One region of the Pseudoduganella sp. RAF19 genome, then DNA from elsewhere that is predicted to be linked to it. Evidence: predicted binding sites of a transcription regulator. Region 1 holds the regulator's gene; each other region holds the start of a gene.
The links. The regulator sigma-54, encoded in region 1, starts transcription at its own class of promoters, with help from an activator protein. The targets are predictions, from matches to a motif close to TGGCANGNAANCTGCTTT.
Positions count from the first base shown of each region.

Region 2: the regulator sigma-54 is predicted to act here: its motif matches at 1,020-1,037, upstream of AB4Z19_RS20285 (CmpA/NrtA family ABC transporter substrate-binding protein).
Region 3: the regulator sigma-54 is predicted to act here: its motif matches at 785-802, upstream of prpB (methylisocitrate lyase).
Region 4: the regulator sigma-54 is predicted to act here: its motif matches at 933-950, upstream of AB4Z19_RS12245 (PEP-CTERM sorting domain-containing protein).

Region 1 covers NZ_JBFREF010000006.1:219,690-221,859, forward strand. The annotation lists gene lptB (LPS export ABC transporter ATP-binding protein) at 1-354, shown strand, start outside; gene AB4Z19_RS17860 (RNA polymerase factor sigma-54) at 364-1,845, shown strand; gene hpf (ribosome hibernation-promoting factor, HPF/YfiA family) at 1,913-2,170, shown strand, end outside.
Region 2 covers NZ_JBFREF010000007.1:227,031-229,200, forward strand. The annotation lists gene AB4Z19_RS20275 (LysR family transcriptional regulator) at 1-48, shown strand, start outside; gene AB4Z19_RS20280 (LysR family transcriptional regulator) at 52-981, shown strand; gene AB4Z19_RS20285 (CmpA/NrtA family ABC transporter substrate-binding protein) at 1,090-2,170, shown strand, end outside.
Region 3 covers NZ_JBFREF010000010.1:29,854-32,023, forward strand. The annotation lists gene prpB (methylisocitrate lyase) at 1-751, opposite strand, end outside; gene prpR (propionate catabolism operon regulatory protein PrpR) at 895-2,170, shown strand, end outside.
Region 4 covers NZ_JBFREF010000004.1:231,925-234,094, reverse strand. The annotation lists gene AB4Z19_RS12255 (DMT family transporter) at 1-114, shown strand, start outside; gene trmB (tRNA (guanosine(46)-N7)-methyltransferase TrmB) at 78-758, opposite strand; gene AB4Z19_RS12245 (PEP-CTERM sorting domain-containing protein) at 989-1,567, shown strand; gene AB4Z19_RS12240 (hypothetical protein) at 1,626-2,135, shown strand.

The DNA.
Region 1 (2,170 bases):
CTGCAAATCGAGAAGCTGCGCGAGAATCAGGCGCTGTCGCTGTCCGGTGGTGAGCGCCGCCGTGTTGAGATTGCACGGGCTCTTGCCACTAACCCACGCTTCGTTCTTCTGGACGAACCTTTTGCCGGCGTGGACCCGATTGCCGTGATCGAAATCCAACGGATTGTGCGTTTTCTGAAGGAGCGCAACATCGGCGTCTTAATTACCGACCACAATGTGCGTGAGACGCTCGGCATTTGCGACCGCGCCTACATCATCAACCAGGGTTCGGTACTGGCTTCCGGCCGCCCTGACGACATTATTGCTGACGAATCCGTGCGCCGCGTCTACCTCGGCGAACACTTCCGGATGTAAGAAAGGCCCATGAAACAATCACTGCAACTGCGAACTTCGCAACACCTGGCGCTTACGCCGCAACTGCAACAGTCGATCCGCCTGTTGCAGCTGTCGACGCTTGAGCTGCACCAGGAGTTGGAGCAGCTGCTCAGTGATAACCCATTACTGGAGCGGCTGGACGATCCACTGGACAATTCCGTGCGCCTGCTGGCGGACGGCGCCATCAGCCAGGGCAGCGGCAATGGCGAAGCGCCGCCGCAAGAAAACGGCCAGGCTGCCAGCGAAGGCGGCGAGGGCGCGGAAGCACCTGCGGCCGACGGCGAGAGCTATGAAGGCAACGGCGAGGGCGATGCTGTTGACGACTGGAGCAATTCCTCCAGCAGCAAGTCGCCCGATGATGAAGACGGCCGTCCGCAACTGGAAGCCAGCGGCTGCACGCTGCGCGAGCATTTGCTGGAGCAGATGCGCGTGACCGTGCAGGAACCGCGCGACCGCGCGCTGATGGAAATCATCATCGATGCGCTGGACGAAAACGGCTACCTGGAAGAGCCGTTGGAAGAAATCCATGCGCGTCTGCCGGAAGAGCTGGAAATCGAACTGGAAGAATTGCGTACGTCGCTGGCGCTGCTGCAGACTTTCGATCCCATTGGCGTGGGCGCGCGCAATGCGTCCGAGTGCCTGGCGCTGCAAATCAAGCGCTTGCCGAACATCCCGCTGGTAACGCGCCGCATGGCGCTATGCATCGTCGAGAAGCACCTGGCCTGGTTCGCCCAGCGTGAATTCAACAAGCTGAAAAAAGCCCTCGACTGCGACGACGAAGACCTGCGTGAAGCGCAGGCCGTGATCCGCCAGTGCAATCCGCATCCGGGCGCTGAATTTGCGTCAGACGTGTCAGACTACGTGGTGCCTGACGTGATCGTGAAGAAGGGGCGCAACGGCTGGATCGTCATGCTGAACAATGATGTGATGCCGCGCCTGCGTGTGAATGCGCTGTACGCCAGCCTGCTCAAGCAGGGCAAAGGCGAGAGCCAGATGAGCGCACAGCTGCAGGAAGCCAAGTGGCTGATCAAGAATATGCGCCAGCGTTTCGATACGATTTTGCGCGTTGCACAAGCGATCGTTGAAAGGCAGAAGAACTTTTTCAGTCATGGTGCAGTTGCCATGAGACCCCTTGTGTTGCGTGAAATAGCTGATACACTGGGACTACACGAGAGCACTATTTCTCGGGTAACAACTCAAAAATATATGCTCACCCCGCATGGAATGTTTGAGTTGAAGTACTTTTTTGGCAGCCACGTCGCAACCGAAGCCGGGGGTGAAGCTTCCTCTACTGCGATCCGTGCGCTGATCGTGCAATTGACAGGAGCTGAAGACCCTAAAAATCCTTTATCCGACAGTAAGATTGCGGACATGCTGGGAGAACAGGGCATGGTGATTGCGCGACGTACTGTTGCCAAGTATCGCGAAGCTCTGAAAATTCCTCCCGTTAGCCTCCGCAAGTCTTTGTAGTGCACGGTTCCGCTGCACGCCACCAGCGTGTACGAACTAGTAAGCGACATCATCTTTAGGAGTGTGTATGAATCTCACCATCAGTGGACATCATGTCGAAGTGACCCCAGCGATTCGCGAGTACGTGCAGAACAAGCTGGAGCGGGTTAAGCGCCATTTCGATCAAGTGATTGATATTGCTGTCATCCTGACTGTAGATAACCTCACCGAGAAAGAAAAACGTCAAAAAGCGGAGATCAATCTGCGTATGTCGGGTAAGACTGTGTATGTGGAGAGCCTGTCGCAAGACCTGTATGCCGCCATCGATACGCTGATCGACAAACTG
Region 2 (2,170 bases), on a different contig from region 1:
GCCGAGCGCGCGCCGGCCTACTTTCCCAAGCCGCGCAAAGCGAGATAGAACATGGACCGCCTTTACCTGATGACCGTCTTTGTCGCCGTCGCCGAAGAGCAGGGCTTTGCATCCGGCGCGCGCCGCCTGGGCATGTCGCCGCCCGCCGTCACGCGCGCCATCGCCGCGCTGGAGGAACGTCTGGCCGTCAAGCTGCTGGACCGCACCACGCGCCATGTGCGCGTCACCGAAGCAGGCCAGCGCTATCTGGACGACGCGCGCCGCATCATCGCCGAGATGGACGAAGCCGACGAAGCAGTCCAGGGCATCAACGCCGCGCCGCGCGGACACCTGATGGTGACGGCGCCCATGCTGTTCGGCCGCATGTACGTCATGCCCGGCATCGTCGACTTCCTGCAGCGCTATCCGGGCATGGAGGTAAGCACTTTATTTGTGGATCGCGTCACGAGCCTTCTGGAAGAGGGCATCGACGTTGGCGTGCGCATTGGCGAGTTGCCGGATTCGACGCTGCGCGCCACACGCGTGGGCGAAGTGCGGCGCGTGGTGGTCGCATCGCCGCAATACCTGGCGCAGCATGGCGCACCTGGCACGCCGCAGGACCTGATGCATCACGTGGTCGTGTCGTCATCCGGATCGAGCACGCCGCCGGACTGGCGCTTTGTCGATCAGGGCCGCCTGATCTCGCAGCGTCCGAGCGCGCGCCTGAATGTGAATACCAACGACGCGGCCATTGAGGCGGTGAAGCGCGGCTTCGGCATCGCACGCCTGCTGTCGTATCAGGCATCGGCGCTGCTGGCCTCCGGTGAGCTGCAACTGGTGCTTGACGATTACGCTACACCCCCGGTACCGATCCATATCGTGCATCGCGATGCGCGCCAGGGCTCCGCGCGCGTGCGGGCCTTTGTTGATTTGATGGTGGTGCGCCTCCGCGCGGAGCCTGGCCTGCACCCGCTTGGTGCGCTGCACAAATCCAGTGCCTGAAATTCACTCCTGATCTGTCTTCCACCCTGCGAATGCGCTGGCACGCTGCTTGCACATACAACCGTGAGGCTGGCGTCCGCCGGCCATTCGCTACGGGGACAACGGAAGATGGACGACAGATTCAGCCTGACCCGCCGCGCCTTGCTCAAGGCCGGCGCCGCCACCGCATTGACAGGACTCGCGACGCAGGGCGTCTGGGCCGCAGGCTCGGACAAGCCTGAGAAAGAGGAGGTCAAAGTCGGCTTCATTCCCCTGACCGATTGCGCGTCGGTGGTGATGGCGTCCGTTCTGGGCTTCGACAAAAAATACGGCATCAAGATCATCCCAAGCAAGGAAGCCTCATGGCCTGCTGTGCGCGACAAGCTGGTGAACGGCGAACTCGATGCATCGCACGTGCTGTATGGCCTGGTGTACGGTGTGCACCTCGGCGTGGGCGGCCCGAAGAAGGACATGGCCGTGCTGATGAACCTGAACCACAATGGCCAGGCGATCACCCTGTCCAAAAAGCTTGCAGATAAAGGCGGTGTTGACGGTGCCTCGCTGGCGAAGCTGATGAAGAGCGATCCGCGCGAATACACTTTTGCGCAGACTTTCCCCACCGGTACGCATGCAATGTGGCTGTACTACTGGCTGGCGGCCTACGGCATCAATCCGATGAAAGACGCAAAGATGATCACCGTGCCGCCGCCGCAGATGGTGGCCAATATGCGTATCGGGAATATGGATGGCTACTGCGTGGGCGAGCCATGGAATCACCGTGCCATTGCCGACGGCATCGGCATCACGGCCACCACCACGCAGGACATCTGGCGCGACCATCCCGAAAAGGTGTTGGGCACCAGCGCCGAATGGGTGAAGAAATATCCGAATACTGCGCGGGCGCTGGTGGCAGCGATTCTCGATGCCGGCCGCTGGATTGACGCTTCGCTGTCCAACAAGGTGAAGATGGCCGATACCATCGCCGACAAATCGTATGTGAATACCTCGGTCGACGTGATCGGCCAGCGTATCCTGGGCCGCTACCAGAATGGCCTGGGCAAGACCTGGGACGATCCGAACTACATGAAGTTCTTCAATGACGGTGCGGTGAACTTCCCCTATCTGTCGGACGGCATGTGGTTCCTCACGCAGCAGAAGCGCTGGGGACTGCTGAAGAGCGATCCGGACTATCTGGCTGTCGCCACGCAGA
Region 3 (2,170 bases), on a different contig from region 1:
ACACGTTTTCAGCCGCCTTGTTCATGGCACGGAAAGCGGACAGCGGATACAGCACCAGGCCCACATCAGCGGACTTCAGTTCTTCAACGGTGAACAGCGGGGTCGAGCCGAACTCGGTGATGTTGGCCAGGATCGGCACCTTCACCGCCTTGGCGAACTGCTTGTACATGTCCAGCGTGATCATCGCCTCAGGGAAGATCATGTCGGCGCCCGCTTCAACGCAGGCCACGGCGCGTTCGATGGCGGCATCGAGGCCTTCCACGGCCAGCGCATCGGTGCGGGCCATGATCACGAAGTTTTCATCGGTACGCGCGTCAACGGCGGCCTTGATACGGTCCACCATTTCGCCCTGCGACACGATTTCCTTGCCCGGACGGTGACCGCAGCGCTTCGCGCCAACCTGGTCTTCGATGTGCATGGCGGCGGCGCCGAACTTGATCATGGACTTCACAGTGCGCGCCACGTTGAAGGCGGAGGCGCCAAAGCCGGTATCGACGTCGACCAGCAGCGGCAGGTCGCACACGTCGGTGATGCGGCGCACGTCGGTCAGCACGTCGTCCAGGTTCGAGATGCCGAGATCCGGCAGGCCCAGGGAACCGGCTGCCACGCCGCCGCCGGACAGGTAAATCGCGCGGAAGCCGGCGCGCTTTGCCAGCAGAGCGTGGTTGGCGTTGATCGCGCCCACCACCTGCAGCGGGGATTCTTCTTTGACGGCCTGGCGGAAGGCGGCGCCTGCGGAATATTGGCTCATGATGTCCTTTCAGCGGTTTAGTTTGCGCACTTATCTGCAAGTGCCGTGCCAGCTACCCACCTCCAGCAAAATCAAGGACTTGCAACATTTCGCTCATAGTGCGACGTTTCACATTGAAACAATGAAACAGCTATAATTGAAACATGCGACATTCCACGCCACTGCCCTTCGATCCCGCCGACAAGCCAGTCATCTGGACCGTGGCCGTTTCACGGCTGTCCGAACTGTTCCGCGACATCACGCCGGAATACGACGCGCTGGCCACCATCGAGCCGATCAACCTCGGTTTCGATGAAGCGGCGCGCCACATCCGCGAACGCCTCGCCACGGAACGTTGCGACGCGGTGATCGCGGCCGGCTCCAACGCGGCTTATCTGAAAGGCCGTTTGTCGGTGCCGCTGGTGATAGCACGGGCCAGCGGTTTCGACTTCATGCAGGCGCTGGCGCGGGCGCGCAAGGTGTCATCGCGCATTGGCGTGATCACCTACCAGGACGAACTGCCTGCGCTGGCCGAATTCGCCGCCACCTTCGGCGTCGACATCGAACGCCGCACCTATACTGCCGAAGAAGATGCACGCGCCCAGATCAACGACCTGAAGGCGTCAGGCATCAAAGCCATCGTCGGCGGCGGACGCATCACCGACCTCGCGGAAGAAGCCGGACTGACGGGCGTCTTTGTGTACTCCTCCACCTCGATCCGCCAGGCCTTTGACGACGCGCTGGAAATCGCCCGCCTGGCGCAACTGGAATCGAATCGCGGCCATCGTACCGTGGTGGCCGACACGCTGCGCGCCAAGCACGGGCTGGCCGACCTGCGCGGCGAATCGGAGGCGATGGAGCGCGTGCGGCAAGCCGTGGTGCTGTACGCGAAGTCGCCGGCCACGGTGCTGATTCAGGGCGAAACGGGCGCGGGCAAGGAGCTGGTGGCGCAGGCCATCCACCGCGAAAGTCCGCGTGCGCTGGGCGTGAACCGTCCCTTTGTCGCGGTGAATTGCGGCGCGATTGCGGAATCGCTGCTGGAGTCCGAATTGTTCGGCCACGAAGAAGGGGCCTTCACCGGCGCGCGTCGCGGCGGTCACGCAGGCTTGTTCGAAGCGGCCAATCGCGGCACGCTCTTCCTCGACGAAATCGGCGAGATGCCGCTGGCCCTGCAAACGCGCTTGCTGCGCGTACTGGAAGAGCGCGAAGTCGTGCGCGTGGGTGGCACCCGTCCTATTCCCGTCAACGTGCGCATCATCAGCGCCACGCACTGTGATCTCGAACAGCGCGTGCGCGAAGGCCGCTTCCGTGCGGACCTGTTCTATCGCCTCGCTGTGCTGCGTTTGACATTACCGTCACTGCGCGAGCGGCCGACCGACATTCTGCCGCTGGTTGAATGGTCGCTGCGCAATGCGCTGGCAGCGCTGGGCGCACGGCCGC
Region 4 (2,170 bases), on a different contig from region 1:
CGCTGGAACGCAGCAGCCCTGGCCGGACTGCTGCTTGTGTTGTGCGGGAATCTGCTGGTATTCCTGCCGGCGGGGACTTATTTCTTCTCGAAGACCAGGTCCCAGACGCCATGACCCAGCTTCAGGCCACGATTCTCGAACTTGGTCAGCGGACGGTAGGACGGCTGCGGCGCGTAGCCGTCCGCGGTATTGCGCAGTGCCGGCTCGGCGCTCAGCACTTCCAGCATCTGTACCGCGTAGTCTTCCCAGTCGGTCGCCAGGTGGATATAGCCGCCCGGCGCCAGGTGATCGCACAGCGTCTTTACGAAAGCCGGCTGGATCAGGCGGCGCTTATTGTGGCGTGCCTTGTGCCAAGGGTCGGGGAAGTAGATATGCACGCCTGCCAGCGAACCGGCCGGGATCATATCGCGTAGCACTTCTACCGCGTCGTGCTGGATCACGCGCAAGTTGCCGATGTTCTCCTCACCGCACAGTTTGAGCAGGCTGCCCACGCCTGGCGTGTGCACCTCTACGCCGATGAAATCCTTCTCCGGCATCAGCTTGGCGATATGCGCCGTGGTCTGGCCCATGCCAAAGCCGATTTCCAGCACGACCGGCGCCTTGCGGCCGAAGACCTGCGCGAAATCCAGCGGCGCCTTGTTGTAGTCCACCATGTACTGCGGGCCGAAATCGTTCAGCGCGCGCTCTTGCGCCGTAGACAGGCGTCCCGCGCGGGTGACGAAGCTGCGAATGCGGCGTTCGGTCGGATCGTAGAGCATGGACCGCGCCGGGCCCTTTGGTGGAGTTTCGGACGACATAACAGGACTTGCTGAAAAAACGCGCATTATACCCCGCCACACCGTCCTCCCGGCACGAAACTTTGTGTCGGCTTTCTTTACACCGGAAGACACGATCTTGTATTAAATCAAGCTAAGTCCTTGATTTTATTGCGATGGCCCAAGATTTGCTAATAGTTAAACAATATCACCTTTAGACAATAGGCATTTCCATGAAAAAACTCATCCTCGCTTCTGCGCTGGTCTTCGGCCTGGCCGCCTCCGCCCAGGCAGGCGTGCTGACCTTTGACGATATCGGCACCCCGGGCGGCATCACCGGCTTGGGAAGTGGTTTCGTTGAACAGGGCTTCCGGTTCAGCGCAAATTCCGACGTCGTCGACGTATCGCCGGCCGGCAGCTGGAGCAATGGCGTCGGCGATGGCCACAGCGGTCACTTTGCCGCCCTCAACGACTTCTCGGGCGATATGGATATGACCAAGGTGGGCGGCGGCACTTTCTCGGCGCAGTCGCTGTGGCTGAACGGTTGGCAAGGCGCCGCGTTCACTTCCCATGTACAAGGCCTGCTGAACGGCGTGGTGGTTGGCGATGTGGCCGTCACCTACAGCAACCCTTGGCAGCTGGTCAACCTGGGCTTTACTGGAATTGACACTTTGCGCGTCTCCGGTGGCATTTTCCTGGTGGACGACATCACGGTCAACGCTGCCGCCGTACCGGAACCGGGCAGCCTGGCCCTGGTCGGCCTGGGTTTGGCCGGTGCGGCCGCCCTGCGCCGCCGCAAGCAAAAAGCCTGATAGATCGAAGCAGCGGGGGCTGCGATAATAGCGTTCTTTTGAATCTTCGAAGCACGCTATGGCCCTCGCTCTCAACCTGATCATCATCGTCCTTGCCCTGGTGACCCTTGTCTATCTGCTGAAAGGAAAACCGCAGGCGCCAGCCTTTACGCCCAAGGACAAACCAGCCGCCGGCTCCTACACGCCGCTACCTGAAGGCGAGCCTGCCCACCACTGGTCCGACAATGGCCGCTTCCAGCTGGAAGTGCTGGGCGAGTCGCGCTACTACGAGACCATCCGCGAACTGGCGGGCGAGCACGGCGATGCCAGCGCCGATGTGCGGCACCCTGCCCTGCTGCTGCCGGACGATCATAATCCCTACGAAGACAAGGCCGTTGCCGTCTTCCTCAGTGGCCACATGGTCGGCTACCTGGCGCCGAAAGACGCTATCGCTTTCCGCGAGCGCCTGGCGCGTCTGGATCTTTCCGGCAAACTGACGTCCACCGAAGGCGTGGTGCGCGGCGGCGGCCTGTATGAAGGCAAGCGCCTGTCTTATTCCGTCAACCTGGATATCGAACCAAACGCCTGACCTCCTCGCATCGGAGTATCATTGCCTGATGCAAG